4 regions of the Paraburkholderia unamae genome follow, and region 1 is predicted to be linked to each of the others. Evidence: predicted binding sites of a transcription regulator. Region 1 holds the regulator's gene; each other region holds the start of a gene.
The links. Region 1 encodes LexA, which represses DNA repair genes until DNA is damaged. Its sites were predicted from a motif close to ACTGTATNNNNATACAGT; they were not measured.

Region 1 (7,630 bases):
GCTCGTCCATCACGAGCACGTCGGGGTCGTTGACGAGCGCGCGCGCGAGCGTGAGGCGACGGCGCATGCCGCCGGAGAGTTCGCCCACGCGCGCGTCGGCCTTGCTTTCGAGGCGTGCGAATTCGAGCAGCGGCGCAACGAGCGCTTTCGTTTCGCGCGCGGACAAGCCGAAGTAGCGGCCGAACACGACGAGGTTCTCGCGCACGGTGAAGTCGGGGTCGAGGTTGTCGAACTGCGGCACGACGCCCACGCGCCGGCGGGCGTGGCGCGCGCGCGCCGGCACGGGCTCGCCGCACAGGCTGATGCGCCCCGCATCGGGAGACACGATGCCGAGCAGCATGCGCAGCGTGGTGGTCTTCCCCGCGCCGTTCGGGCCGAGCAGCCCGAAACATTCGCCGGGGACGACGTCGAATGACAGACCGTTGACGACCGTCCTGTCTCCGTAGTGTTTGATGACCTGCTCGAATTCGATGGCGGGTGCGGGCATGGACCGGTTGAGCGTGTGTCGATGTGCGTGAGTCGGACGAGCGTCGCGCGAATCGGGCGCAAGAGCGAACGAAATGCGCAAGAAAAATATCGCACGAAACGAGGCGGCCTATTCTAGTGCATTGCCCTGAGTCGGGTGGGCGGCGCTCTGATGCCCGGTTCAACGCTGCTTGCCATGAATGCTTGTCGCGGCAATCATTGGCGGCGCGCAAGATTCATGCGTGACGTACCGCACGCCTGGCGCTTAACGATGGCGTCCTGGCGTTTTCCAGCCCTTGCGTGCGCAATTGCGGCGCACCATCATGAGAATCGCACAGCCTGCAAATCACGCGGGCGGGGAGAAGCGATATGGCGAGCTACAAAAAAATCCTGCTGTGTTACGACGGCTCGCGCGAAGGCCGCAAGGCATTGCGTTGCGGCGCCGATCTTGCGCTCGATCTGCAAGCGGAAACGCACTTGCTCTCGGTCGTCGACATGCGCTCGACCATTGCCCAGAGCGCCGGCCTGCTCACCGATGTGGCCTGCGGCCGCTTTGAGGAAACGGCCCGCGAAATCCTTCAGGAGGGCGTTGACTGGCTGACCGAGCGTGGCGTGCACGCCCAGGGGCATTTCGCGTTCGGGCATCCGATCGACGAAATTGCGAACCTGGCCAACGAGCTCCAGGTCGACCTCGTGGTCGTGGGACATCGCTGCCGCACCGGGCTCTCGCGCTGGTGGATGGGCGCGGGCAATACGCCGCTGCTCGACCGCGTGTCGTGCAGCATTCTGGTGGCGTGCTCGTCGGCCGCCGAGGAAAAGCAGCAAGCCGCCGCAGCCTAGCGCGCGGAAAACCTGGAAAGCGCGAGCACGGGCCCGGACGATCGGGAGATCGGCGGGCCCGCCAGGCGCGAACCGGCCCGGCGGCGCATCACATGCGTGCCGGTCCGTGGTTCAGGTCAGTTCGGGTTCGGGGCGTTGCCCTCGTTCAACTCGACCGACGCGAGCTTCCACGAGAAGAGTCCATGACGCTGCAAGATGGCGGCATAGTGCTCGCCCGTGGCGCTGCGATCCCACGTGAGCGCGAACTCGTTGAGGCTGCGATAACCCGCCGTGGTGACCGGCCGCGCTTCGGGCGCGGGATTGCCTGAAGCCGCCTGGGCGGGTGGGGAGGCCGGGGCGGCTGCGGAAGCGGGGGCCGACTGCGAACCCGCCTCCTGCGGCGGCGGCGCGTGAGGACGCTCGCCGGGCTTGCCCGTGGGCGGCATGCCGCTCAGTAGCGCGGCGACGCCCTCCGGCGTGGCATAGGCATCCACGAGCGGCCCGATCAGCGCCGCACCGATCACGGCGCCGAGAATCAGCAGCGGATTGCTGCTGTGCTCCGCATGAATGCGCTCTCGCAGCATTTCGCCAACCTGCTGCTTGAGGCTCACGCGCAGCGCCGGGTAATCGACGTACTGATTGAGCGTGGCGGCGTCGCGCGCGTCGGCAGCAGCCTTCATGCGATTCACCGCGATATAGGGCGACGCGTAGGCGTAGCCGAGCGCGGCCACAAACACGGCAACCGCGACCGTGATGGCGACGGGCTTCTTCCAGTCTCGGGATTTACGTGGGGGCGTCAGGGATTCCGTCATCAAATTCGGACAAATCGTTCAAACACGGTGTTGACCGCAATCCGGCGAAAACGATCCCCGACACTGCCCCTTTTTACGTCAGAAAGGCCTTGGTGCCGCTTGTGGCCCCTTGTTGCCGCTTATTGCATTGTGGCGCCGGGTGAGCGCTTATTTCGCGAGCGCCCCAGGCAGATCGCTTTGCTGCTCGGCGATGCAGCGGTCGATTGCGCGGCATACGGCGTCCACCGTACCGACCAGGATGAGCCGCGACGGGCCTTGGTAGACGCGCACGGGCGCCCGGCGCATGGGCTGCTCGGTGTTGATCGTGCTGTTGAGCGAGACGCGCGCGAACGCCGGTTGCGCCGAGGGCAGCGCGGGCAGGTCGGCCGCACTGGCCGCCACCATCTCGGGGGTGTCTTCGAAGAGCGAGCCGTTCAGTGCGGCAGTTGTGGCGCGCACTTCGCGAACCGCGCACGAGGCGACTCCACGCAGGTGGCGCAGACGGCCGAATTGACGGAAGGGCAGCAAGCGGGCAAGGCGTTCCATGGCTCTCTCCAGAGAATGCGCGCAGGGCGCGCAAGCGGATTTATCAGAATTCGGTAGGGCGAATCAGGCCGACTGCAATGCCTTCCAGCGCGAAATCCGCGCTGCCGGCCTCGACGAAAATGTTCTCGTAGTCGGGGTTCTCGGCGATCAGCTCGACGCCGTTCGGGCGGCGCTTCAGGCGTTTGACGGTGACGTCGTCGCCCAGACGCGCCACGATGATCTGGCCGTCCTTCGCCTCGCTTTTCTTCTGCACGGCGAGCAGGTCGCCGTCGAATATGCCGGCGTCGCGCATGGAGAGGCCGCGCACCTTCAGGAGATAGTCCGGCCGGCTCGAGAAGAGCGCCGGGTCGCACATGTAGTTCTGCGAGATGTGCTCCTGCGCGAGGATCGGGCTGCCCGCCGCGACCCGGCCGACGAGCGGCAGCGAGAGCTGCATGATGCTGGCGTGCGGCAGCGTGAACTGGTGCGGCAGGTCGTCGGGCCCCGGCATGAGGCGGATGCCGCGCGAGGCGCCCGCAGCCAGTTCGATCACGCCCTTGCGCGCCAGTGCGCGCAGGTGCTCCTCGGCCGAGTTGGCCGAGCTGAAGCCGAGTTCCGCCGCGATTTCGGCGCGTGTGGGCGGGAAGCCCGTGCGCTCGATCGCCCGGCGAACCAGATCGAAAACCTGCTGCTGTCGTGCGGTGAGTTTGGTCATGGCGCCACTGTATGTTTGAACAGGTAACTGTATTTTTATACAGTATTCGCCGCTTTTCAAGTGTTACTTGAAGTTCGTCATCCGGGCGTTGCCATGACGCCGTTTTCCCGCGTTGACACGGACGAAATCGTGCTGTGACAGCGACTTCCTCTGTCCTTACCACTTTTGCGTATTAAAGAATGAAGAAACATTATTTTTAATGATGTAAGCGGATCGCTAGACTGGCCTCCATCGATAGCTGAAAACCACACACGAGAACGGAGAACAGATAGATGGGCACGACCAATACGGGGCGCGGGGGCTGGCTGAAGACGCTGGCGGCAAAACTGGTGATCGGCGTGGCGCCTCTCGCGGCGTCGTTCGCAGGCATCGCGGCGATGGCGCCCGCAACGGCTCACGCGGATACGTCGCTGCTCAACGTCTCCTACGATCCGACCCGCGAGCTGTACCAGGACATCAACGAGGCCTTCATCAAGCAGTGGAAGGCCAAAACGGGCGAAACGCTCACCATCAAGCAGTCGCACGGCGGCTCGGGCGCGCAGGCGCGCTCGGTGCTTGACGGCCTGCAAGCCGATGTCGTGACGCTGGCGCTCGCCTGGGACATCGACGCGCTCGCCAACAAGGGCATCGTCGCGAAGGACTGGCAAAAGCGCCTGCCCGACAACGCGTCGCCGTACACGTCGACCATCGTGTTCCTCGTGCGCAAGGGCAACCCCAAGCACATCAAGGACTGGGACGACCTGACCAAGCCGGGCGTGTCGATCGTCACGCCGAATCCGAAGACCTCGGGTGGCGCGCGCTGGAACTATCTCGCGGCGTGGGCGTATGCGCTGCACCAGCCGGGCGGCAACGAGCAGAAGGCGAAGGAGTTCGTCACGAAGCTCTACAAGAATGCGGGCGTGCTCGATTCGGGCGCGCGCGGCGCGACGACGAGCTTCGTGCAGCGCGATATCGGCGACGTGCTGATCGCATGGGAAAACGAAGCGTTCCTCTCGCTCAAGGAGTTCGGCCCGGAGAAGTTCGAGATCGTGGTGCCTTCGGTGAGCATTCTGGCTGAGCCGCCGGTCGCCGTGGTGGACAAGGTCGTCGACAAGAAGGGCACGCGCAAGCAGGCCGAAGCGTACTTGCAGTTCCTCTATAGCGAAGAGGGCCAGGAGATCGCGGCGAAGAACTTCTACCGTCCGCGTTCGAACAAGGTGCCGGCTGCGCTCACCGCGAAGTTTCCGAAGCTGAAGCTCTATACGGTGGACGACACGTTCGGCGGCTGGACCAACGCGCAGAAGACGCATTTCGCAGATGGCGGCGTGTTCGACTCGATCTACCAGCCGCAGTAAGGCACGCAGTTAGGCACGCAGTTAGGCAGACAGCATCGAATGCAGTACCGGTCGGGATCCGGCAACAATCCGACCGCATAACAATGAAGCGCGCCCAAGGGCGCGCTTTTCGGCGCCGCTCCGGAGCACAGGAAGCGCGCAACCCATGTCTGGACGATGAGCATGACGACGTTTCAATCGACGTTTCGATTACGCAAGCCCAGCGCGCTGCCGGGCTTCGGCATAACGCTCGGCATCACGGTGGCTTACCTGAGCCTCGTGGTGCTCATTCCGCTTGCCGCCACCTTCCTCAAGACGGCCACGCTCGACTGGAGCCAGTTCGTGCGTGCCGTGTGGTCGCCGCGCGTGATCGCGTCGTACCGGCTCACGTTCACGGCGGCGCTCGGCGCGGCGCTGATCAACGCGGCGTTCGGTTTCCTGCTCGCGTGGGTGCTGGTGCGCTACACGTTCCCGTTCAAGCGCGTGATCGACGCGCTCGTCGACCTGCCGTTCGCGCTGCCCACCTCCGTGGCTGGCATTTCGCTGGCCGCAGTGTATGCGGGCAATGGCTGGATCGGCCAGTACCTGCAACCGCTCGGCTTGAAGGTCGCGTTCACGCCGCTCGGCGTGCTCGTCGCGCTGACGTTCATCGGCTTGCCGTTTGTCGTGCGCACGGTGCAGCCTGTGCTCGAGGACTTCGAGCGCGAGCAGGAAGAGGCCGCCGCGTGCCTGGGCGCCTCGCGCTGGCTCACGTTCCGCCGCGTGGTGCTGCCCTCGGTGCTGCCGGCGCTCCTCACCGGCTTCGCGCTCGCGTTCGCGCGCGCGCTGGGCGAGTACGGATCGGTCATCTTCATCGCCGGCAATGTGCCGATGAAGTCGGAGATCACGTCGCTGCTCATCATCACGAAGCTCGAACAATACGACTACGCAGGCGCCACGGCGCTCGCCGTGGTCATGCTTTGCGTCTCGTTCGTCATGCTGCTCCTCATCAATTCGTTGCAGTGGTATCTGCAACGCCGCACGAGCCGGGGTGTGTCGGCAGGCAGCGCGCCGAATGCGGTTGCGGGCGCAACGATTGCCGGAGGTGCGCAATGAGCACGCTGCCGCAACAACGAAGCGTCCGGCGGCCGGATCCCGTCACCGAAGCGCCGTGGGTGCGCTGGCTCCTGACCGGCGTTTCGCTCGTGTTTCTCGCGCTGTTTCTGGTGGTGCCGCTCGTCGCCGTGTTCTGGCAGGCGCTCTCGAAGGGCATCGGTTTCTATTTCGAGTCGCTCGCCGACCCCGACGCGCTCGCGGCGATCAAGCTCACGCTGATCACCGCCGCGATCGCCGTGCCGCTCAATCTGGCGTTCGGCCTCGCTGCCTCGTGGGCGATCGCGAAGTTCGAGTTTCGCGGCAAGGCGCTGCTCACCACGCTGATCGACCTGCCGTTCTCGGTGTCGCCCGTGATCTCGGGCCTCATCTACGTGCTGCTGTTCGGCGCGCAGGGCTGGCTCGGGCCGTGGCTCGAAGACCATAACGTGCAGATCATCTTCGCCGTGCCCGGCATCGTGCTCGCGACGATCTTCGTGACGTTCCCGTTCGTCGCGCGCGAACTGATTCCGCTGATGCAGGCGCAAGGCAACGACGAGGAAGAGGCCGCGCACGTGCTGGGCGCCTCGGGCTGGCAGATGTTCCGCCGCGTGACGCTGCCCAATATCCGCTGGGGCTTGCTGTACGGCGTGATTCTTTGCAATGCGCGCGCGATGGGCGAGTTCGGCGCGGTTTCGGTGGTGTCGGGCCATATTCGCGGCCAGACCGACACGATGCCGCTGCATGTGGAAATCCTCTACAACGAATACAACTTCGCGGCGGCGTTCGCCGTGGCCTCGCTGCTCGCGTTGCTCGCGCTCGTGACGCTGGGCCTGAAGCTGCTCGCTGAGCGCCGCCTGTCGGCCGAGCTGCGCGGCGCGGACGACGTTCCCGCGCACGCCGGGCCGCCTGCGGCCGCGTACGCACAAGCTTCGCAGCAACCCTCGCAAGCCGCCGCCGCCGCGCCGCGCGCCGCGCGTCAACCGATTCAAGTGGGAGAGCAGTAACATGGGCATCACCGTCAGCAATCTGCAAAAGCGCTTCGGCGATTTCACCGCCCTCGACAACGTCTCGCTCGACTTTCCGCCGGGCGAACTCGTCGCATTGCTCGGCCCCTCCGGTTGTGGCAAGACCACGCTGCTGCGCGTCATCGCGGGTCTCGAGTACGCCGACGCGGGCCAGGTCGTGCTGCAAGGTCAGGACGTGGGCGAAGTGGGGGCGCGTGAGCGTCAGGTCGGCTTCGTGTTTCAGCATTACGCGCTCTTTCGCCACATGACGGTGTTCGAGAACGTGGCGTTCGGCCTGCGCGTGAAGCCGCGCAACGAGCGGCCCTCGGAAGCCGTGATTCGTGAAAAGGTGCACGAGCTGCTCAAGCTCGTGCAGCTCGACTGGCTCGCGCAGCGCTATCCGTCCGAGCTTTCGGGCGGCCAGCGTCAACGTATCGCACTCGCTCGCGCGCTCGCCGTGGAGCCGAAGGTGCTGCTGCTCGACGAGCCGTTCGGCGCGCTGGACGCCAAGGTGCGCAAGGAACTGCGCTCGTGGCTGCGCCGCCTGCACGACGACCTGCACATCTCGACGATCTTCGTGACGCACGACCAGGAAGAGGCGCTCGAAGTGGCCGACCGCATCGTCGTGATGAATCACGGGCATGTGGAGCAGGTGGGCAGTCCGCAGGACGTCTACGATCATCCGCAAACCGCTTTCGTCTACGAATTCCTCGGCGCGGCGAACCGGCTGCGCGGGCGCGTGGACGGGCGCGGCTTCGTGGCCGACGGCGCCGCGCAGCCGATCTCGGTGCACGCAAGCTTCGAAGGTCCGGCGCTCGCCTACGTGCGGCCGCACGACCTCGTGCTGCATCGCGAGGCGAGCGACCATCGCGACGGCATCGTCGTGGATGTGCGCCGCGTCGTGACGCTTGGCGGCTCGGTGCG
Region 2 (7,630 bases), on a different contig from region 1:
TTCGCACATGAGCGCGCCATAAACGCGTAGTTGCGCCCAGTGCAGCGCGCGCTGGTTCTCGCGCATCGCATCGAGGTCGCCGCGATAGGTCTTGAACTCTTCGAGCCTGCGGCGCGCGGGATCGTAGCCGTCGGCGCGGCCGCGCACGGTGAGCGTTGCGAACGTGCCGCTGAGCGCGATTTCGGTTTCGTAGCCGGGCGGGCGGCGCGCAGCGATGGCGGCGTGGCCCGCGCGGCCGTCGGCGGCGTCGGGCGAGGGCGTGAAGCGCAGATCGAGGTCGCCGCGCTTCGCGGTGAATTCGCACAGCGTGCGCACGGCGACGGTGTAGCTCATGGCGTGTTCGACGCCTGCGCGGTGGCGCTCGCGCCGCCGCTTTCGTCGGTCTTGTCGCTCTGGTCCGATTCGTCCGATTCGTCCGATTCGGCGGATTCGCCGGGCCAGCGTACTTGCAGCACCGAGACCGGCATGTCATGCGTCGCGCAATACGCGAGCCAGCGGCGCTGGTTGTCCTGTAGCCGGTCGCCAGGGCCTTTCACTTCGATCAGCTCATAGCGCCGCTCCTGTGGCCAGAAACGCACGAGATCGGGCAGGCCCGAGCGGTTCGCCACGGGCTCGCGCAGCAGCCGCTCGAACCACAGGCGCAGGTGCGCAGCCGGAAAGCAGTCGAGCGCGAGCGCAAGCAAGTCGTCACTCAGCGCGGGCCACGCGACGAACGGCGACTGGATGCCGGCTTTCTCCGCATAGCGCCGCACGATCGATTCGCGGTACGCCTGCGTATCGAGTTCGCCGAGGCAGGCTTCGAACTGCGTGGCGCGGCGTGTGACGAAATCGGCGGCGTGCAGATCGGCGGGGCCGCGCTGGAACGGATGGAAGAACGCGCCCGGCAGCGGCGCGAACAGCGCGGGCCAGCAGAGCAGGCCGAAGAGGGCGTTGATCAGCGTGTTCTCGACGTAGAACACGGGCGCGTCCGTCGTGGCGAGCGCGAGGCGCGCGGCTTCCTCGACGCGCAGGCCCATGGGTGCGCGGGGCAGCGTGAGTTCGCGTTGCGCGAATGCCGGCGCGGCGGCGGCCGATGGCGTGGCCTTCGACCTGGCACGTGTGCGCGCGAGACGCCCGAGCGTGCGAGTCGCCCGCTGGGCTTCTTCCTCGTTCGCGGGTGCGGCGGCAATGGCTTGAGCGAGCGCGAGCGCTTCGTCGCGTCGCGCCAGTTGTTCGAGCACGCGCACGCGCCGGTAACGCGACTCGGGATGGCCGCAGTCGAGATACGCGCGCCAGGCCAGTTCGGCCGCGCCCACGCGCTCGGCGGCGAGCCCCACGGCGTGACGCAGCTTGTCGTGGCGTGCGCGCAGCCAGGGGTTGGCATGAGTGCGCGCAGCGAGGCCGTCGAGCGTGGCGAGCGTCGTGGCGATGGCCGCATCGGCATCGGCCGGCGCTGCCGCGTTGCTGGCGGCGTCGCGGAGCGCGCTGTCCAGCGCCTCGCGGCAGTCGCGCAGCGCGAGATACGCGTCGATATCGTCGCGGCGCTGGAACGCGCGCGAGGCGTCGTCCAGCGGCACGCTCTCGTAGCGATACACGCCGAGGTCGGCGAGCACGAACTCCGTCCAGTCCTGATGCAGGTTGCCGAAAAACATGAGGCGCAGGCGCTCGCAAAGCGGCGCGGCGGCGAACAGCAGCACGGTATCGGGCGAAGCCGGGAACCAGGCATGCCACGCGCGCGGCTCGGGCGCGGCGGCGTGCAGCGTCTCGAGCGTGGCGGCGCGGGTGGCGCGCGCTTCGAACGTGATGCCGAGGCTTGACGCGAGCGCCTGAAGCTCGGCCTTCGTCACGAGCGGCGCGAGCGCCCCGAGCTCGAGCGTGGGCGCGCCGTCGAGCCAGCCCGCCGCGACGAGCGGCGCGGCGGCCGCGCGCGGGCAGCCGATTTCGTCGTATTGAAGGCGGCTCGCGCGAAAGTGCGGGCCGAGGCGCATGAGCATGCGCACGAAAAGTGCGCGCGCGGGCTGCGGCAGGCGGGCGAAATCGTCGACGAAACGGCGCTCGGCCTCGCCGAACAGGTCGGCGCAGCGGGCGTCGAGCCACGCGAGCGCGCGCTCGAAGTTCGCGAGGTAGTAGAACGGATCGGGAGAGTCGGGAAGCACGCGTGGCACTGTACGGATATACAGCGGCGATGATAGCAGGCTCGCGGGGGCTTGCCGGGCTCAGTAGACCGGTTAGCGCCGTTCACGCGAGTGGCCTAAGGGATTCCCCGGCCCGTACGCTACAATTGCCGCAGCCTGAAAAACGGAAGAGCGATGAACAAACGGAACGCATGCTTCGCCGGCCTCGCCGCCGCGGTCACCCTGCTCGCGGGATGCGCGGCGCAATACCGCAATACCGGCGCCTGCGAAGAGGAGATGCGTAACCGGCTGGCCGACACCACGTTCGGCGAGCTGAAGGTCACGCATAGCGCGACGACCTATCGCGGCGCGCGCGTCGTGATCGAAGGGCAACTCGATCACGGCATGGCGCCTGCCGAGCCGGCATCGTCCGCGCAGGCGGCGCGGGCTGCGCAGCCCGCGTCGGCAGCGGCGCGCGCGGCGTCGGCGCAGAACTCGGGCTCGCCTGAGTCGAACGCACTCGCGGCGCCGGCGAATGTGGCCACGGTGGTGCCCGGCATGATGGCGGTTCCCACGGCACCGGTTGCCACCCAGAGCACCGAAGCCGCGCCGACCACGCCGATCGGGGCGCTTGCCGCAAAGCTCGGCATCAAGAAGGCCGTGCGGCCCGCCGCCGCCGCGGAGTGCACCTTCAACGAAACGGGTCTCTCGACGTTCCGCTGGCTGGCGCCGCCGGTGCTCGCGAAGACCACGCCCGCTCCGGACGACGACAGCGAGTAAGCCGACTCGGGCGGGGCGCTCGCTGTGCCGTTGCCGCTATCCCCGCCACTGTCCTTCAGAACGCAAAGTACGGCCCGGTCCCCGCAGGCGTGACCTGGGCCTCGATCGCCGTGAATACGCGCCGCCCGAAGAAAAACGGCAGTCCCCAGCCGAACGCGTGGGCGTTATAGCCCGCGAGGTCATTGAACGCCCAGTTGCCGCTCGCGAGGAGCGTCGTCGAACTCGAGACGGTAACGTTCACTGAAGCGCCCAGGCCGTCGAGGCCGCTGATCGTTGCGCCGAGGCTCGCGGGCGAACTCGGGCAATACCAGAGGCCGCAGCGCGTGAGCGTCGAGTTGTTGAAGTAGAGCGCGTTCGAGCCGCTGTCGATATAGCTTTGCGAATAGACGGTGCCGTCCGACGTCGTCGTCTTCACGTAGCCCGTGCCGGTGTTCGCGCGCAGCACGGTCGCGCCGCCGAGCGCGTTGTTCGCCTGCGAGCCGATGCCGAAGACAAGCGAGCCGCTCACCGACGACGCACCGCTGTCCGCCACGGCGGGCAGGTCGATCAGGACGCCGTTGTTATCGGTGGCGAAGGCGGCGACCGGATTGCCAACCTGCTGCGCGAGCGGTTGCGCGCTGGCCATGCAGCCGCTCGCCGGGCACGCGTAGTACCAGCCGGCGAGCGCGGCGTTCACGCAGCTCACCCCGCAATCAGCGCTGAACGGGCCCACGCCGAGAATGCCGTTCGCGCGCAGCGTGGCGGGGCTGTTCATCGCGAGTCCGAAGCCCGTGCAGCCCGATGGCGTGGCGGGCACCGCCGCGTCGGCGATCACCTGGATCGGGAGCGACGCGGCGACTTCGCCCGCGAGCTTCACATCGGCGCTGCGCACCGCCCCCCATGTATAGCCCGTGCCGAACGCCGCGCATTCGCCCGCGATGGCGCCGCTCGCGCCGCCCCCGCCGGTCGTGACGGCCGGCAGCGCGAAGCCCGCGGGCAGCGCCGAGGCCAGCACGCGCAGGCCCTGAGAGCCGGTGTCGACCTGCACGTTGTCGATGGTCGCGCAATTGGCGGTGCCCGGCACGCAGAGCGTGACGCTCGTCATGAGCATGTTGCGCGTCGAGGTGGGCGTGGGGCCGACCGTCACGGCCAGCACGTTGGGCGTGTTCGATTGCGGCACGGTGCCGGTGGTGCTGGCGGGCGCGGATGCGCTCACCGGGCTTGCCGCACTGGCGGCGGCCGGGGCGCTCGCGGCCACGGGCGAGGTGGGGCTCGCGGCAGCCGTGCCGCCACCGCCGCCACCGCCGCAGGCGGCGAGCACCGCGCAAAGCGCGAAGGCGGCGAATCCCGCGAAAGCGGACACGCGCGAAAGGCGTTGCGGAAGGGCGCTCATTGCAGGTCTCCTTCGGCGACGCCCTCGGGCAGCGCGGCGGGCAGCCAGGCGCGGCCTGCATACGCGCGCATGTGGCCCCCCGTCTCGACCACGACCTGTGCGCCGACCACGCGCGCGCCGTGCAGATCGTCGCGGCCCGCGGCGTGCTGGGCGGCCGCGGCGCTGCGCCAGTCGGCCGCGTAGCGGCCCAGCAGCGCCTCCAGGTTGGGCTGCGTCGGCCCTTGCCATGTGTAGGCGAACACGGTGCCGCTGGCGCTCGCCACGTACTCGTTGACAGTGGCGCCGCCGTCGTCGACGTAGCTGACGACACGGGCGGCGCCGCCCGCCAGGGGATGGCTGCTGGCGCCGGGAGGCACCGTGGGGGCGTCGCCGAGCGCGGCATGCGCCGGCGCGGCGGCGAGGCTCAGGCAACTGAGCGCGCAGGCGCAGGCCGCGGCGCGGCCCGCCTGGATGAGGCTGCAAGTTTTCATGACGCTCTCCGGTCCTGCTCTTTGTGAACTTCTTTTTTTGAGATTTGCAGAGGGAAATTAGCACCGGGGTCGTTTTCGCAAGAGGCTCGCGCCGTCAGGGCTGTCGGGCGCAACGTGGCGTTTCGCCGCGATCAGTAGCTAATGTATTGATCCAAAAGAAAAATACGCATACGAACGGGCACGGATGTCGACGATTCAAATGTTGATGAATGTTTCTCTGGAGGAGCCGAAGGGGCCGCGCAGCCGCCTGGCGGCGATCTTCGTAGCGAATGGAAACGGAGTCAGGACGCGGTTTTTGCACAGCGGGCCGTCGGCCCGGTAAAATGGCTGGTTGATCCACGGAAACTGGCCGTGGCGTAGCCGAAGGGATTACCCGAACATGAGTGATTTTCATCAACGTCTTGCCGCGCGCGCGCTTGTGCTCTTGATGGCGGGCGGGCTGGTCGCCGGATGTAGCTCGCCGACGCCAGGCAAGATCGATTACCGTAGTGACGCAAAGGCGAAGCAGTCCTCGCTTGCCGTGCCGCCGAACATGCTCGACGAAGCGTCCGACCAGCGTTCGCTGGCGCCGCAGGGCGGCGAGACCTCGCTGTCCGCGCTCAAGCAGACTCAGGCCGAAGCCGCGCCGTCCGATCAGACCCAGGTGCTCCCGCAGGTGCCGGGCATGCATATCCAGCGTGACGGTACGGAAAGCTGGCTCGTCATCGACAGCCGCACGCCCGACCAGGTCTGGGCGCAGGTACGCCGCTTCTGGCAGGAGCAGGGCTTCCTGCTGGTGGTCGACCAGCGCAACAAGGGCGTGATGGAAACGGACTGGAACGAAACGCACCCGAAGATCAGCGACGGTCTCATCCGCAACACGCTCTCGTGGGCCACGGGCAACTCGTACGTGACGGCCGAGCGCAACAAGTACCGCACGCGTCTCGAAACGTCGCCCGCGGGCGGCACCTACGTGTTCATCAGCCAGAAGGGCCTGAGCGAGCAGCTCACGGGCACGAACAACGACACCAGCAAGTGGGTGCCCAAGCCCAACGATCCCGCACTCGAGGCCGAGTACCTCAAGCGCCTCATGATGACGCTCGCGAACGCGAAGCCGGGCGTGCCCGACGCGCAAGTCGCGGCCGAAGCCGACGCCAAGGCGAACAGCAAGGGCACCGACGCGAAGTCGAAGGCTCCGGATGCAGCAGCCGCCGCCGTCGCCGCGCAGAACGTCGCGGCAGTCGGCCAGCAGTCGGGCAGCGGGTCGGATTCGAAGGCGGGCGCGGAAGGCACCTCGGGCCAGTACAGCTCAACGGAGCTCACGCTCGGCGAGCCGTATGACCGCGCGTGGGTGCGCGTGGGCATCGCGCTCGACCGCGCGAACTTCACGGTGGACGACCGCGACCGCTCGAAGGGCATGTACTACGTGCGCTACGTCGATCCGAAGGACATGTCGTCCGACGAACAGGGCTTCTGGAACCAGATCTTCCACGGCCGCAAGGAAAAGGTCGCGAAGCAGTACAAGCTCAACGTGCGCGCCGTGACCGAGAGCCAGACGCGCGTGGCGATCGTGGACGACAACGGCCAGATCGACTCGTCGCGCCCGGCGCGCGAGATCATGAATCTCGTGGTCGGCGAACTGCACTAAGCGTCGCGCTCGCGCCGGCATGCGCCGGCACGCGCAAAAAACCCGCCCGCGCTTCACGGCGCCGGCGGGTTTTTTCATGCGCACACACCGGGTGCGCTGGTGCGCCCGGGACATTCGCCGCGCGTTCAGTGCGGCGGAATCATCCACGTCAGCACGTTCTGCTGGAGCCACACGAGGATGCCCAGCAGCACCGTCAGCAGAATGGAGTGCTTGAAGGTCTTCGCGAACACGTGGCCTTCCTTGCCCTTGAGGTCGGTGGTGGCGACGCCCGTCGCGATGTTCTGCGGCGAGATCATCTTGCCCATCACGCCGCCCGAGGAGTTGGTCGCCGCCATCAGCACGGGGTTGAGGTTGAGTTGCTGCGCGGCCACCACTTGCAGGTTGCCGAACAGCGCGTTGCCCGAGGTATCGCTGCCCGAGAGGAACACCGCCACCCAGCCGAGGAAAGCCGAGACGAGCGGGAAGAACGCACCCACTGAAGCAACGCCGAGGCCCAGCGTGTAGGTGAGCCCCGAGTAGTTCATGAGGAACGCGAGGCCGACGATGGTCGCAACGGTCAGGATGGCGATGCGCGTCTGCACCCATGTATCGACGATCGCGCCGCCAAAGTCGGCGGGCTTCAGCCGCACGACGAACGCGGTGATGATCGCGGCCACGAGAATGGCCGTGCCGGTGGCGAGCGGCTGGAAGTCCCAGATCGCGCCGTAGGGCGTCTTGTACAGCGTGATGAAGACGGCCTTGTCGAGACCCGGCCAAGGCACTTTCATGTCGCCGATCGTGAAGATTTTCGCGACCGTCCAGATGATCACGACCGCCGCGACGATGATCCACGGATACCAGCCCTGCGCCCCCGTTACCGCGCCGCGCGTTTCTTTCGTGCGATCGACCTTGATGGCGAAGCGCGGGTCGGGCGCGGGCTTCCACACGCGCAGGAACACGATGGTGAGGATGAGCGAAACGAGCGACGAGAGCACGTCGGTGAGGCTGTAGTTGATGAAGTTCGAGGTCACGAACTGGGTGATCGCGAAGCTGCCGCCCGAGACGAGCAGCACCGGCCAGATGCGCAGCATGCCGCCCACGCCCGCATAGATCGCGATGACGTAGAACGGCAGCAGCAGCGCGAAGAACGGCAACTGGCGGCCGACCATCTGGCCGAGCACGTCGGCGGGCAGATGCGTGACCGCGCCGAGCACGGTGATCGGCACGCCGAGCGCGCCGAAGGCCACCGGCGCGGTGTTGAAGATGAGCGTGAAGGTGAGGGCTTCGAGCGTCGGGAAGCCGAGCATGA
Region 3 (7,630 bases), on a different contig from region 1:
ATGGACGATGTAGGGAAATCGCGCGAAAACCGCACGCAAGACAAATCCGCATGAATCGCAGACGCGCGCGCATTGTTCGCCGTTGCGCGCGACAACATAATCGCACCACTTTCACCGAATCTGCGAGGAACCGTCATGAGCCGTCTGCCGCTGCACACCATCGAAAGCGCGCCTGAAGCGAGCCGCCCGTTCCTGGAGCGCTCGCAGGCCGCGAACGGCTTTCTGCCCAATCTCGTCGCCTCGCTCGCCAACGCACCCGTCGCGCTCGAAACGTATTTGACCGTCGGCGAGATCAACGCGCGCAGCGGCCTCACGCTTGCCGAGCGCGAAGCCGTGCAGATCACCGCCGCCGCGATTCACGGCTGCGGCTTCTGCGTGGCGGGCCACACCGCCGTCGCGCTCAAAAAGGCGCAGTTGCCCGACGCCGTGGTTGGCGCGCTGCGCGACGGGCGTGCGAGCGGCGATGCTCGGCTCGACGCCGTCGCCACGTTCGCGCGCGAGGTGATCGCCACGCGCGGCGCGGTGCCCGACGCCGCGCTCGCCGCGTTTCGCGAAGCCGGTTTCAGCGACGCGAACGCGCTCGAAGTCGTGCTCGGCGTGAGCCTCGCAACGCTGTGCAACTTCGCGAACAACCTCGCGCAAAACGAGCTCAATCCTCAACTGGCCGCCTATCGCTGGGAAGCGGGCGTGCGCGCGGCATGACGAGCGTGCGGCTTCACACGCTGCCCGCCGATCTCGCGGCCTGGCTCGACGCGCACGCCGAGGCCATCGACGCCCACTCGCGCGGCGACAATCACGCAAGCGAGATCGTGCCGCGACTCGCGCGCGCGGGCCTCTTTCGCGTGGGCGTGGCCGCTGCGCTGGGCGGAGCGGGCGGCACGACCGTCGACGCCATCGAGGCGATCGCCGCCGTCGCGCGCCATTCGCTTGCGAGCGCGTTCGTGTTCTGGGGCCAGCGCACATTCATCGAATACCTGCTGCAAAGCGATAACGACGCCCTGCGCGCGCGCTGGCTGCCCGCGCTCCTTTCGGGCGAGCACGCGGGCGCGACGGGACTCTCGAACGCGATGAAATACCTCTGCGCGATCGAGCCATTGCAGATGCGCGCCACGCCGCTCGACGCCGGCGCCACACGCTTCGCGCTCGACGGCGCGTTGCCCTGGATCACGAATCTGCGCCCCGAAGGCTTCGTGGTCGCCGCCGCGTTCGACCGCCACGACGGCGCGCCGCCCGCCCTCTTCGCCGTACCGCACGACGCGCCGGGCGTCACGCGCAGCGACGACCTCGACCTGATCGCCCTGCGCGGCAGCAACACGGCCGCGCTCACGCTCGCGCACACCGAGCTCGACGCAAGCTGGCTGATCGCCGCCGACACGCCTGCCTTCCTCGCGCGCGCCCGCCCCGCGTTCCTCGGCCTGCAATGCGGCATGTCGATTGGCCTCGCGCGCCGCGCGCTCGAATCCGTCGATGCGAGCAGCCCTGCCGTGCGCGCGGCGCTCGCCGATGACGCCGCCGCACTGCGCGCCGAACTCGACACGCTTACCGCGCGCCTCTACGAAGGCGTGGCAAGCGGCGCTTTCGTCGCGCAGCCTGCCGCGCAATTCGAAGTGCGCATCGGCCTGGCCGATGTGGTCGCGGCCGCCGCGCGTCTGGACGTGCAGGCAGCGGGCGGACGCGGCTATTTGCGCGCGCAGGGCGCGGCGCAAACCACAAACGCCACAAGCATGACGAACGACACCGCGCGCCGCAGCCGCGAAGCCGCCTTCGTGCCCATCGTCACGCCCACGCTCGTGCAGTTGAAAAACCAGCTCGCGCAGCATCGCCGCAGCGAGGCCGCATGAGCGGCGGCGCGCACGCAGCGCCCGCGGCGCGTATCGCGTTGCGCGGCATCCGCATGGGCTGGCAGCAGCGCAACGTGCTCGACGGCGTCGATCTCGACGTGCACGCGGGCGAACTCGTGTCGATCCTCGGGGCGAGCGGCGCGGGCAAGTCCACGCTGCTGCGCATCGCCGCCGGGCTGATCGCGCCGGCCGCGGGCGAAGTGCGCGTGGACGGCGCGCGGCTCGACGGCACGCGCCCCGACGTCGCGCTCGCGTTTCAGGACCCGTGCCTGCTGCCCTGGCTTTCGGTCGAGCGCAACGTGGCGTTCGGCCTGAACTTCCGCCGCCAGCCCGCACTCACGCGCAGCGTGCGCCAGGCGCGCGTGGCAACGGCATTGCAGGCCGTGGGCCTCGCACATGCCGCGCATCTCGCGCCGCGCCAGCTTTCGGGCGGCATGGCGCAGCGCGCCGCGCTCGCCCGTGCACTCGCACGCGAGCCGCGCACGCTGCTGCTCGACGAACCGTTCGGCGCACTCGACGAAGTCACGCGCGCCGACATGCAGCGCCTGCTCGTGCAGGTCGTACGCAACACGCAGGCCGCGACGCTGCTCGTCACCCACGACATCGACGAGGCGCTGCTCGTTTCCGACCGCGTGTGCGTGCTCGGGCAGGGCGGCATCGCGCTCGATCTCACCGTCGACGTGCCCGCGCCGCGCCACTCGCACGTCGAAGCGCTCGGCGCGCTGCGTGTGCGGCTCGTGAGCGCGCTGCACGACTCCATGGCGCGCACCGCCGCGCCCCACCTGTAAAACCCGCAACCCACGAGGACGACCACCGCATGTGCCAGTTTCCGATGACCCGCCGCGAGTGGCTCAAGCTCGCATCGCTTTTCACGGTCGCGGGCGCCGCGCCGCTGCTCAGCGCGCTCGACGCGCGTGCCGCGAGCGAACCGGACGCGCCGCTGCGGATCGGCTATCTGCCCATTACCGACGCGGCGCCCCTGCTCGTCGCGCACAACAACGGCTATTTCGCGCAAGCGGGCTTGCAGGTCGAAAAACCCACGCTGCTGCGCAGCTGGGCACAGCTCGTCGAGGCCTTCCTCTCCGGTCAGGTCAACGTCGTCCACCTGCTCTCGCCGATGACGATCTGGGCACGCTACGGCAGCCAGGCGAGCGCCAAGGTCGTGGCGTGGAATCACGTGAACGGCTCGGCGCTCACGGTCGCGCCCGAGATCGACAAGCTCGCGGATCTGGGCGGCAAGACCTTTGCCGTGCCGTTCTGGTACTCCATTCACAACGTCGTGCTGCAAGACATGCTTCGCGCGCAAGGCCTCACGCCGGTGCTCGCGAAGGACGGCGCGCTCAAGTCCAACGAAGTGCGCCTCGTCGTGATGGCGCCTTCCGACATGCCGCCCGCGCTCGCCGCGAAGCAGATCGCGGGCTTTATCGTGGCGGAGCCGTTCAACGCGGCAGCGGAGGCGCTCAAGGTCGGCAAGATCCTGCGCTTCACGGGCGACGTCTGGCGCGATCACGCGTGCTGTGTGGTGTTCATGCACGAACGCGACCTGACCGGGCGGCCCGCGTGGTCGCAAAAGGTCGTCAATGCGATCGTGCAGGCCCAGGTGTGGACGCGCGCGCATCCGCAAGAAGCCGCGCAACTGCTCTCGAAGAGCGGCGAGAATCACTACACGCCACACGCGGCCGGCCTGCTGCAAAGCGTGCTCGCGCCCACGCCCGCCGACGAAGCGCGCTATCTGGGCGACCGCGCCATCATTCACGGCGACTGGCACGAGAAGCGCATCGACTTCCAGCCCTATCCTTACCCCGCGTACACCGAGGAACTCGTGCGGCGGCTCAAGGCGACGCAGGTCGAAGGCAACGGGCAGTTCATCAAGGCGCTGGACCCGGCCTTCGTGGCGCGCGATCTCGTTGACGACCGCTTCGTGAAAAAGAGCATCGAAGCCGTCGGCGGCATGAAGACATTTGGCCTGCCCGCTTCGTATGCGCGCACGGAGACGATCGTTGTCTAGCCTGCCCGCCCACTCCGGCGCCGCACGAGGCGCCGCGCCGCCAGGCGAAGGCGCGCACCGGGAACGTGCGCGCGGCGTTCTGGCGCACGCTTCGCTCGGCGTGCTCGGCCTCGTGGCGATCCTCGCGTTCTGGGCAGCAGGCGTGGCGGTGCTCGCGCGCCACAACGCGCTCGCCGCGCAGTTCGGCCCGCTCGCGGCGCTGCAAACCTTCCCATCGCTCATCACCGACGACCGGTTGTTCGCGCATATCGGCGCGAGTCTGCGGCGCATTGGCGTCGGTCTCGCGTTCGCGATGGCGATAGGCGTGCCGCTCGGCTTTCTGATCGGCCGCGTGAAGGCGCTCGAAACGGCGCTGTCGCCCGCGCTGCAATTCCTGCGCATGATCTCGCCGCTTTCGTGGATGCCTATCGCCGTGATGTCGCTCGGCGTGGGCGACCCGCCCGTGTACTTCCTGCTCGCCTTCGCGGCGGTGTGGCCGATCGTGATGAGCACGGCGTCGGGCGTCCAGCATATCGACGCGCGCTGGGTGCAGCTTGGCGAAAGCCTCGCCGCGACGCGCGCCGAAATGCTCTGGCACATCTACGTGCCGGGCATTGCCGCGCATGTGCTCACGGGCGTGCGCCTCGCCATCGGCGTGTTGTGGATCGTGCTCGTGCCCGCCGAAATGCTGGGCGTGAGTTCGGGACTCGGTTACCTGATTCTCGATACGCGCGACCGGCTCGCGTATTCGGAGCTGATGGCGGTCGTGCTCGTGATTGGCGCGCTGGGCTTCCTGCTCGACCATGTGGCGCGGCAGCTCTATCGCCGCTTTGGCGCGCAGCGCTGATCCCGCGGGCTTCCCGGCGGCGGGAACACCGGCGGGAAGCCCGGAGAAGCCCCAAACATCAATGCGCGCGAGCCTTCACCGTGTTGCTCTGTGCGAGCATCTCACGGATGCGCGCGAGGTGCAGGTCACCCACCGCCGTATGAACGGGTGCAACCGAGCGCCCCCGGCGCGCAGCCGGCGGCCACGCGCCCAGGTACCGGCACAGCGCGGAAACGAACGGCCGCTTTCCTCCGGCAGCCAGCCGTTGCGCCGCCGCCCCGACGCGCTGCGCGCCCACGTTGGCGACCAACCATTCAAACGCCTGACGGTCTTCATCATTCACGATGCGGATCAGCGATTCCATGCCACGCTCCTACTGGACGTAAACACATACTGTTAATTTATACAGTATTTTGCACCGCCGCAAGGTGGATTTTGGATTGTGGCGTGAGTGGGCGTGGATCGGTGCCCCGGGGAATGCCTGCGAGTCACGACGCCAAATTGGGGTCTTATTTGCACACCCGCGCAGCGAATCCATCCGATCATTTAGCTATTCTTATGAATAAAAACGGCGCGCATAAAAAGCTTGCATGAACCGCAAGAAATCCCGCGATCCGATCGGTCACGCGCATGCGAGGGAATACGTTATGTGCGGTAGGCAACAGCGGACATTGACGCGCTGTGGGAAATCAACCATATTTTCCTGCAAGCGGTAGCGCTCGGACCAGCGCCGCCGCTTTCCTGTGCATGCAGATCGTGGGTTCCGCGAGGCCTTGCCGATCGCTTCAACAACGATTCTGAGCATGCCGAAATGGCATCGCCATAACGGTGGGACGCACGCATGTCCGCTCAGATTACTCACGACCCGAGTTACCCCTTTGCGTGCAAGCGCTGCGGTGGGTTGATCTATCAGCACGTCGACTTCTGCCCTTACTGCGGCACGGATCGACCGCTCGACACCGTTACGCTGGGCACGCATCCGAAAGCCACGCTGGAAGCGCTCGGTCCCACGGCGGCAGCGCCGCCCGTGCCTGCGGCCGCGAAGCTCTCACCGGCCGCCGCGCTGGCATCCGACCACCCGACGGCGCAGCCCGGTGATCCGCACCAGTTGCCCGGGCATGCGTTGCCGTTCGGGCTCACGAAACGATGGATCCTGACGAAGGGCCTCTTCCTTTTCTGGCTCGTTCTCATGTTCGGCTACGCCACCTATCTGCTGCTTGGCGACAATCGCAAGCAGGACAGCGCGAACGAAGATCAGAGCACGCACTCGTCGGGCGGCTCGGTCTCGACCTCTGCGTCCCGGGAAACGACGAACGCGACGCTGCCCCCTGCTGCCGACACGGGGGCGCCCGCTGCCTCGCCGCCGCCCCGTGCGACGCCGCAATACACGGATGTGGCCGACAGCTTGCGCGTCGCCCGCAGGAGCCTCGCGGAAAACAACCTGTTCGACGCGAAGGCCGCGAACAGCGCCGCACTCGCGCGCGACCCGGACAACGAGGACGCGCGCACGATCCAGCGTGACATCGCGGCGCGCGAGCAGCGGCGCGACAACGCATTGCAGGGCGCAGAGCGATGCGCGGCGCAGCATACCTGGGCCTGCGCACAGCAACAGGCGTCGGAGGCCCTGGCAATCGATTCGAGCAGCCAGCACGCGCAATCGTTGCTGGAGCGCGCCATCGTCGCAACGGCCTGGAAGCCGCTCGGGTCGCCGAATTCAACGAGTTCGACCGGTTCGACGAAGGCGCCCAATCCCGCTAATCCTGCGAATGGCGCCCCGCAAGCAACCACGACAGCCACGGCTAACCCGTCCGCGAACGCAGGCGCCGCGAATGCAGCGAGCAACGACCACGGCGTCGATGCTCAGGAGCGCGCGATCCTGCAAAACGGCTGGAAACCATCCACCCCAACCGGCACCGCACATTGAGCAGGACTCCATAACACTTCGAAGTCTGCCGCACCTCACCTCCAACGCGGGAGAGAGACCATGCTGAAAACGATTCTGGCGGCCCCGGTGGCCCTGCTGGCACTGATCGCCCTGTTTTTCACGACACTTTCCATGGCCGCCGCGCCAGACGCGCACTACCGCATCGTGACCGGCCCCGAGCGCGGCACCTACATTCAGATCGGTCAGGACCTGTCGAAATGGGTTGCCCAACCGGCCGGCATCGACCTCGAAGTGCTGCCCTCGAAAGGTTCGGCGGAAAACGTGCAGCGCATGCGTTTCGAGCCGGGCGTGAAGCTCGCGCTCGTGCAATCGGACGTCTATCAGGCTTATGTTGACATGGCCAATTCCGGCAACGAAGAGGCGGGCACGATGATTCGCCCACTGCGCCTCATCATGCCGCTCTATGACGAGGAAATTTACTTCGTCGTGCGCAACGACTCGCCGATGAAGACGATCAACGAGATCAAGGACAAGGTGATGAGCGTGGGGCTGATTGGCAGCGGCACTGCGCAATCGGCAAGCACGCTGTACCGCCTGATGTTCGGCCAGCCGATTCCCGAGCAGAACGCGCAGCACCTGAGCAATGAAGACGCGCTTGCCGCGCTGATCGTGAAGAAGATCGACGTTGCGATCATCGTCGCCGGGCAACCCGCGAAACTCTTCACCGACATGAACCCCGAGTTGCTACAGCAGATCCGCTTCCTGCGCGTCGACCCGAACGCGCCCGAAACGGCGCGCGCCAGGCAAACCTACTTTCCCGCGACGATCCACGTATCGAGCTACCCGAACTGGCTGAAAGAGGACGTGCCGACATGGACGGTCAAGGCCTTTCTCGTCACCTATGACTACAATCTGCGCGACACGGTCGGCAACCTGAAGCGCTTTGCCGATTCGCTCTGCGAGAACTTCGACAATCTCCAGGAACACGGCCACCCGAAGTGGAAGCAGGTGAAGCTCGAATTACCCGGTCTTGGCAAGGGGTGGCAATACTATCAGCCTGTCGAGCGGCGGCTGAAGGCGTGTTTCGCGCA
Region 4 (7,630 bases), on a different contig from region 1:
TGAATCGATACGCTCCTAACCCTCGTCCTGTGAGCTTCGCTGATACGTGGGAGGACCGGAGCCAAGTGAATGAAAGGTACTTCGATCAACTTCCGTGTTTCACCCCTCTTTTCGCCGACTTATCGGCAATGAGAGACGTCGAAGACGCGTCCGGAAACGGGTTTCATATACCAGTCTCAAGGGATCTGATTGGGAAGGCTTTCTCGGCGCTATCTCTTGAGACAGAGCGACGGTACGCGCTCGAAGATCGACATGTTGTGCTCACCAAACCGAGCACCTCGAGCAGAGCGGTTAATGGGCGGCTTCACGCGTATGAGCTCCACGGGCTAAGGGTCGCGGGAATCTCGAGGCTCATCGAATCGGGCGTCCCGGTTAGTGTCGTTCAGGAATATATCTCGGACCACGCGACCGCCGTGATGATGTTCCACTATAAACGGGCTGATCGACAAACGCTCAAGTCAACGATCATCGCTTCACTTCAGCGGAAGCAGAACGTTCATCGCTGGCGCGAACAGCGCGAGAGGCTTTCCACTCGTCCCGAAGTGTGGTCCTGCAATTATCATCAGAAAGAGCATCGCGGAAACGGGTTGCTCGACACGTACATTGGCTGGATCTTCGTCCCTGGCGGCATCTGCCCGGTTTGTGGCGCGCTTTGCGAAGTTGGTCATGTAAACAAGTCATCAGATCCCGACCAGTCAACGGAGCATTATTCTCCGGTTGAGGGAGGTTGCGGTAACTGCAGATTTTTCAGCACTGGGCCTGCGTTTATCGTTGATCAGGCACTCGCAATGAACGAGTTGATGCTCGAACTTCGGATGCACGCCCGCAGCCGTCGGGCACTCGTACAGGCACGTTCGGAGATTTCATGGGACGACGTCCCCGGCCTGAGAGAGGATGAGCGGCGTGAACTTGCCATTGCGAAGGAGCGCTTACAGGACGAGATCGCGGCTATTGACCGACTGTGTGAACCGACGATACTGGAATGGGTCAATCGCTATCGTATGTTCTCTGACTCGATGGAACAACTCAGTTATTCGAACGACACGGGTTCGGCTATCGAAGAAGAATCACTCGCCAAGACCCGTTTAGTGTCCTCTGGCTCGAGCGATGACATTCAGCATGAGATAGAAATCAAACTTGAGGAAGCCGGGGAGTTCGCGCTGGCGCTAAACATCCTGGATGCCGCAACCATTCACGGCGGCCTTGAACACGCATCTTCTCTATCAAAGGACGTTTGCTGTGACTTCATGGAACGAATCCTTCGCGCGGAGGGATCGCGATCGCTTCTAATGGATATCCGTGATCCTCGCGCACGCGCCGAAGCGGCTCACGCTCTAGCGACGATGGCTGAAAGCATGGTCGGAGGACGTGCCGTGCAAGAAGCGATTGACCGCCGCGGCCCTCTTCCTTTCGACCGAAAGCAGCAGCGCGCATTCTTACAACTCGCATCAGAGATCGTTTCCCGATCGCCTTCGCCCGAAGGCTCGCTGGTCCCATCCACTGACCGTTTCATAGAGGGGAACAAGAATTGAGATCGAACGAAACAGCCGAGGCAATTTACATGAGGCTGTTCGAGCAGGTCGGCCCCAAGGCTCGATCGAGCCTTGAACGGATAAAGAAGGCGTGCGACCAAATCGAGCTAGCCAAAGGGACAATGAACTACAGCCGCGTTGCAGCAGTGGCCACGGAACAATTTGGAGGACCTCGGCCCCAAACGATACAGAACAATAGCGAGCTTAAGCTGTATATCGCCGCGCGAATGAGTGAGTATGCGGCGCACTTGTCTAAACGGCATCGCGATCCGCGGCGAAGCAATCCTCAATCGGCTCATCCCCGGCAACCCGACGCTTATCCGGCTGAAGGATTAGACCCGAAGGTCCGACTTTGCATCGACTTGTTACGCGATGACAACACCAGGCTCGTTACGGAGAACAAGAATTTATCGCTCTTGCTAGAACGAGAAACGAAGACACGTCCAGTTTCTCTCACGTCCGCATTTGCACTCGGCCCAACTGAGGATCTCTCGCTACCAATCGAGATTCTCCCCCAAACGTCCGATATGCCTGTGCCACTTCTCTCCGCTTTGCGAACTGTTTTCAAAGGGGAGGTGGCGGCCTTGCGCGTGGAGCGACGGGACAACCTCACGTGTCTTGTCGCCTGCGCGCCTAGCGATTTGAGGGTCCTACTTACACCCGCTCAATGGGAGTCGGCGAAGGAGTGGATCGCGGGACTTGGCGATGATAATTGACGCTCGAGCATCTTCGTGCTCGCTGTAGGGAGCTACATACGATGGACAAAGCTGAACTCAATGCTTCCGCGGTCACACGAGACCTTAGCGTACTCGATAGAGCCGTGGGCTATTGGTCTAAGTCGGAGGTCCTTTTCAACACGAGCCAGAAGGTGGTTATTCTGGATAGCTCATTGAATTCAAGTGACCTTTTGAAACTTTCTGAGGATCTTGGCTCGGAGTATATCAAGCAATCACTAACAGCCCTCGCAACGCGACTTCTCACCGAATTCGGTGAAGATTTCGTCGCCAATGACGAATTGTCCTTCGAGCTCCCCGACATCGAGTTTAAGTTGAAGAGATCGGCGCTTGCCCGATTTGGGCTAAATATCGGTTACCAGGAACGCGGAAAAGCGTGGATCGGTATTGCACGACTCGTATCAAAAATACCTGATTTGGATCTACCTGGAAGAATCGATACCCTATCCGATATATTTTTAAAATTGCATAAATCTCGCGATATTACAGTCAGGTTTCAATATAAATCTCATAATCTATCATTTTTCAATTCCACTGAAGTTAATAGATTTTTAGAGAAGCTTCGCCCTCTCGAAATCGAAAATGCGTTGGAATTTTTGCTGCAAATAGCAAGATTTACATTTGATCATAAGTTCCCACGCAATGAAGTTCTTTCGCGTAACGTCGCGCCCCTCAAACTGCTGGATGAGCTCGGGGTAACTCCACTTCAGACAACTCACGAAATCGCACTTTACAAGGTCTTGCACATAGCTTACGCAGCGGAAGTTCTTCTCGCAGCCCTAGCGCTAAATCGTTCGATACTGCTTTCCTACGATACGATTCCATGTAGGGCTGCCGCTGAAACGCTTGATAAGGTCTTTTCCCTTACAGACTCACCGTTCACGACTTCCGATCGTCGTTTGATTCGGGGTGTCACTTTCACGTCTACGATCCGCTCGCCTTTTGATTTTCCGGAGAACATAGTAGAACGAACAAACTATCTTCTTAAGCGAGGTGTAACAAGCTCAATGGTTCTCTACCGATCGTCCATTGAGGCAATACAGTTATCGAGGAGGGATCTTCCGCCCTGGCCTCTGTCGCTTCTTGACGGCAGGAAATCCGCCCGCGCATTGGTTAGGGCCGAGTTCGAGGTTCCAATCAGCAGTAAGCCCCGCAACGAACCTGAGACGCGGCACAAGCCCAGAAGTCCCGCCGAGTTGAGAGCGTCTGCCGGACGGTTGGGCGGCGAGTGGAACAGATTCACCCAGATCTTCGAGAACTCAAGTGCTTCCGGGGAGCAGCATTTCAATGCGGCAATGCGGACGATCGTGGACTGGGTAGAAGAAAGAGGATTTCGTACCCCCGGCGATATTGAGGCCAACGATCTCCTTAATTCTAACGCACCGCTTTGTGCAGGGAGTTTTTTCTCTCATCTTAAAAATCGGGTTGCATCCCAGAAGATAAGCGAATCGACCGCGTGGTCGTACTGGCATGAAGTGGCGCGTGCTTTCTCAATTGTAGCGAAAGCATTGCTTGTTTCGCCGGACGCGGGACTGCACTTGCCTGCTGATCCGTTCGAGGGAATCAAGAATCCTTTCTCGATAGACAGAGGCCCCAAGAGCCCGCGACCGCGTCTGCCACGTTCGGTCCAAGAGGACATGATTGAGATTCTCCTCGATCCTGATGAGGATGGGGATCCAACTTTTGAGTGGGCGAAGACCGCATGTCCTAACGATACTTTTATTAAGCGAGACAGTTTCAATAGCGAAGCCGAGATAGTGTGGTGTCCAACACGAGCGCGCCTGTTAGCGCTTTTGTTGATCGTTCCGTTGCGTCCCAAGCAAGTGCGATGGTTGGATAGAGGCCTGATGGACGAATGTATCTGGAGTTTTTTGACTCAATCGTATGTGACGAACACGCATCCCTTGTCCGCATGGCGATACGCGGATGGCTCGTCACATCTCCAGCGTTACGGTCGACCGAGTGGCGTCATACAACCCCTCACGGACGGCCTATTGGGGGTCGTTGAGCCTTGCATTTTCGTCTCCACAAACAAGACCCAAATGTGGGCGCCCCGCGACCGCAAGGGCTATGAGCTTCCGTGGCCGTTCCTGTCCGAGGACGAAGCAGGTAGTCTTGGAGTCGAAACAGCTCGATGGATAAGGCTGCCATATGATCTTCTGCGCTCGCAGACGGAATGGATTAATGCGCATTACCCACATCCAACTCCGGTATTTTTCAATGATTCACGTTCTGATGAGGTTGCGGTCAATCAGAAACATTCCGAATTTCTTCCTGCATTCACCCCTCTTTTCCTTGACCTTTCCACGGAATTTTTCCGGAACGACAAAGGCCGAACGAAGCACTACCTTCCCGTTTCGCACGCGAAAATTACAGAATTGTTCGACGCGCTCTGTGCCGAGACTGAAGATCGCCTCGCAGCTAAAGGTGAAACAGTTGAACTCACCCGAAAGACTACGGGTGGCAGAGTCAGTCTGTATGATATTTATAGCGTTCGACTGGCGGGGATTTCCTGGTTGATCGAGATGGGAGTGCCTATTCACATTGTGCAGGAACTGGTCGTCGCCCACCTCACCGCTGTGATGACCGCGCACTACAATCGCCCCGAGTCCCGCGGAGTTACCGAATTAATTATTAAAAATATCTCTGAAAACCAGACTGTGTACGGCTGGGATCGGCACCGCGCCACGCTCGCTCATCAGGAAAAAAAGTGGACATTTAATCGTCAATACGCTCGGCATCGCGACGCGGATCTTCTGCTCCAGTTTTGGGGCTGGAAAATTGTCCCCGGCGGTATCTGCCCCCTTGGTGGAACGGGATGCCATGTTGCCATTCCTAACCTTGACGATTCCGACGCCCGCGCGAAACCACGTTTTTCCGCAATCATCGGAGGATGTGGAAACTGCCGATTCTTCAGTACCGGTCCGGCATTTCTCATACAGCAAGCCCAAGCAATGAACGAAATTATGCTCGAATTGAGAGGTATCGGTAGAACGCGAAACGGCGTCCAAGACGCTTTGCATGAATTGTCGTGGCGAGATACGTCAGATCTGGACACCAATGGCCGAAAGAAGCTCGCGCTTGAGGCCGAATTGCTAAAGGAGCAGATTTCCGCAATCGACAAGAAATCTGAAGTGCTGATTCTCGAGTGGACAAACCGCTACAAGATGTTTGTGGAGTCGGAGAAGTTGGCATCAGGAATGGTAACGGACGATGCGTCGTTTGCTGACTCAGAAGATGAAGAACTGACATTGCTTTCGCTTGGCGAAAGTGAGGAGATCAGGCGTCAGATTGAGGTACGCCTCGAAAGCGGGGGAGACTTTTCGCTTGTCAAGAACATATTGGATAGCGCGATTATGTTAGGCGGGATTGAACGCTGCAGTATTGGCGCGCGTGAATCGTGTGTCAGATTTATGGATCTCGTGTTGAGAACGGAAGGATCGCGCTATCTATTAATTGATATTCCTGATGATCGGACACGTCATAACGCAGCTTATCTGATGGCTTCATTTGCTGAACGCCTCGTTGGCATTAAAGGGATTCAAGATTCATTGGACGGTTCGTCACCACTATGCGTGGAGGATGAAAATCGGAATAGCTTCTTGAGTTGGGTGGATGAGGTACTCGCTGACGCCGCCGGAAAGCGAACCGTTGCCGATCTATCTGGGCCAGACACGCCCGATTGATAGCTGTTCACCGAAAAACGGACCACTACGTTGCTGGAACAGGGAAAGGCTCTTGAGCTTTTAGATTCGCTATCGCGCCCTAAATTTGACGTTGTGGATCGACGATCAAAAAGCAGCCGTCCCGTAAGATCTCACCTTTGGCGGCCTAACCGTGCAAAAAGCTTTGTAGCTTGCCCCCAATTTCTGGCCCGAATGCTATCTAATCGTGTACCCGCGCGTGGCAGCGGTGGCCCACGAAGATTCAAGCGCCATCCTGAACCACGACCGGAGAATCTATTTCATAACGGCTTGCGCAGACGCATATTCGCCGGTACGATACTGTATGAATGTACAGTATTAGGGGGCGGAAATGGCTTTGCCGCTTGCGCAGATCGAAGATATCCACCCGGATCTATGGCGTGCGTCGCAGCTAGCATCGGCACGAGCCCGAACAGTGGCCAGTGGGTACGAGGCGCTTGACGCTGAATTGCCGGGTCACGGCTGGCCCACTGGATCTTTGAGCGAGATTTTGCTACAACAGCCAGGCTGTGGCGAGCTCCGCTTGCTCAAGTCAGCGCTGGGTGCAGCGACGAAGCGGTCAGTTATGCTGCTGCAGCCACCCCACACGCTCCAACCAACCGCCTTTTCATGGTGGGGACTCAATGTCGAAAACATCCGCGTGCTGTCTCCATCCTCGAACGCCGACGCATTGTGGGCCGCCGAGCAAATTCTGCGGGCTGGGACTGTCGGCACCCTGCTTTTCTGGCAGCAGCACATCCGTCCGGAAGCCCTGAGGCGATTGCAGCTGTCTGCGCAGCGGTCGGAAACGCTTTTCTTCCTTTTCCGCCCTATTGCGGCAGCAAGCTCAACATCTCCGGCGCCGCTGCGCATAGCGTTGGAAGCGGTCAAGGGTGGGCTGAATATCTCATTCGTCAAGCGTCGCGGACCTCACCGAGATCAGCCCGTTTTCGTCCCCTTGTCACCTTCACCTGTCCTGTTGAACCGAAATGCACCACTGGATCGGCGTTCATCTGCCGCGCCTGCCCATCGAGAGCTTTTGCCCGACGTGGCACACGCCAGCGCATGACGCTGGCGTCGTGGTGCTGGAAAAGGGCCGCGTACTCGCGTTAGACGCGACGGCGCACGCTCACGGGATAGTTGCAGGCATGCGCCGAGGCGGGGTACTCACCCTCGCACCGAATGCGGACCTGAGGGAGCGCGACGTGGCACGCGAAGAGCAGACAGTCAGGAGTGTTGCGTTTGCTCTTCTTCAGTTCACACCCAATGTCGTCGTAACCGAGGAGCATGTCGTGCTTGCGGACGTCACGGCAAGCTTGCGGCTTTTCGGTGGTTTGCGCTCTTTGCGTCAGCGCATTCGCAGCGCAATTACGGCCTTTGGAGTGACGGGTTCCATATCCGTCGCGCCCACGGCACAGGCCGCCTGGCTTCTTGCACGGGTTGACGGCGGCTTTGCAGTCTCGATTCGAACCTTGTCCCGTCGATTTATGAGTGTCCCGGTGACCGCTGTACCGGCAGCGCGCAAATTTGCGGAGTGGTTCGAGGGACTGGGCTGCACGTCGATCGCTGACGTGATGCGATTGCCGCGCGCAGGATTGAAGAAGCGATGCGGCACAGCCGTTCTCGACGTGCTTGATCGCGCAACGGCAGCAGCCCCTGAAGCACATGAGTGGATAACCAT

Region 2: the regulator LexA is predicted to act here: its motif matches at 2,143-2,160, upstream of C7402_RS37660 (VRR-NUC domain-containing protein).
Region 3: the regulator LexA is predicted to act here: its motif matches at 5,047-5,064, upstream of C7402_RS42920 (CppA family protein).
Region 4: the regulator LexA is predicted to act here: its motif matches at 6,270-6,287, upstream of imuA (translesion DNA synthesis-associated protein ImuA).

Annotation. Positions count from the first base shown of each region.
Region 1 is NZ_QEOB01000027.1:84,390-92,019, reverse strand. It holds gene nodI (nodulation factor ABC transporter ATP-binding protein NodI) at 1-487, opposite strand, end outside; gene C7402_RS38390 (universal stress protein) at 835-1,305, shown strand; gene C7402_RS38385 (DUF2939 domain-containing protein) at 1,422-2,096, opposite strand; gene C7402_RS38380 (hypothetical protein) at 2,244-2,621, opposite strand; gene lexA (transcriptional repressor LexA) at 2,665-3,315, opposite strand; gene C7402_RS38370 (sulfate ABC transporter substrate-binding protein) at 3,588-4,649, shown strand; gene cysT (sulfate ABC transporter permease subunit CysT) at 4,812-5,723, shown strand; gene cysW (sulfate ABC transporter permease subunit CysW) at 5,720-6,706, shown strand; gene C7402_RS38355 (sulfate/molybdate ABC transporter ATP-binding protein) at 6,708-7,630, shown strand, end outside.
Region 2 is NZ_QEOB01000026.1:38,039-45,668, forward strand. It holds gene C7402_RS37655 (ATP-dependent DNA helicase) at 1-333, opposite strand, end outside; gene C7402_RS37660 (VRR-NUC domain-containing protein) at 330-2,135, opposite strand; gene C7402_RS37665 (hypothetical protein) at 2,289-2,873, shown strand; gene C7402_RS37670 (DUF3443 domain-containing protein) at 2,929-4,245, opposite strand; gene C7402_RS37675 (DUF2844 domain-containing protein) at 4,242-4,715, opposite strand; gene bamC (outer membrane protein assembly factor BamC) at 5,095-6,342, shown strand; gene C7402_RS37685 (L-lactate permease) at 6,468-7,630, opposite strand, start outside.
Region 3 is NZ_QEOB01000039.1:44,155-51,784, reverse strand. It holds gene C7402_RS42945 (carboxymuconolactone decarboxylase family protein) at 136-702, shown strand; gene C7402_RS42940 (acyl-CoA dehydrogenase family protein) at 699-1,841, shown strand; gene C7402_RS42935 (ABC transporter ATP-binding protein) at 1,838-2,629, shown strand; gene C7402_RS42930 (ABC transporter substrate-binding protein) at 2,659-3,849, shown strand; gene C7402_RS42925 (ABC transporter permease) at 3,821-4,675, shown strand; gene C7402_RS42920 (CppA family protein) at 4,734-5,018, opposite strand; gene C7402_RS42915 (zinc ribbon domain-containing protein) at 5,496-6,578, shown strand; gene C7402_RS42910 (TAXI family TRAP transporter solute-binding subunit) at 6,639-7,630, shown strand, end outside.
Region 4 is NZ_QEOB01000006.1:32,396-40,025, forward strand. It holds gene C7402_RS13920 (VPA1269 family protein) at 1-1,532, shown strand, start outside; gene C7402_RS13925 (VPA1269 family protein) at 2,290-5,952, shown strand; gene imuA (translesion DNA synthesis-associated protein ImuA) at 6,302-7,018, shown strand; gene C7402_RS13935 (Y-family DNA polymerase) at 6,939-7,630, shown strand, end outside.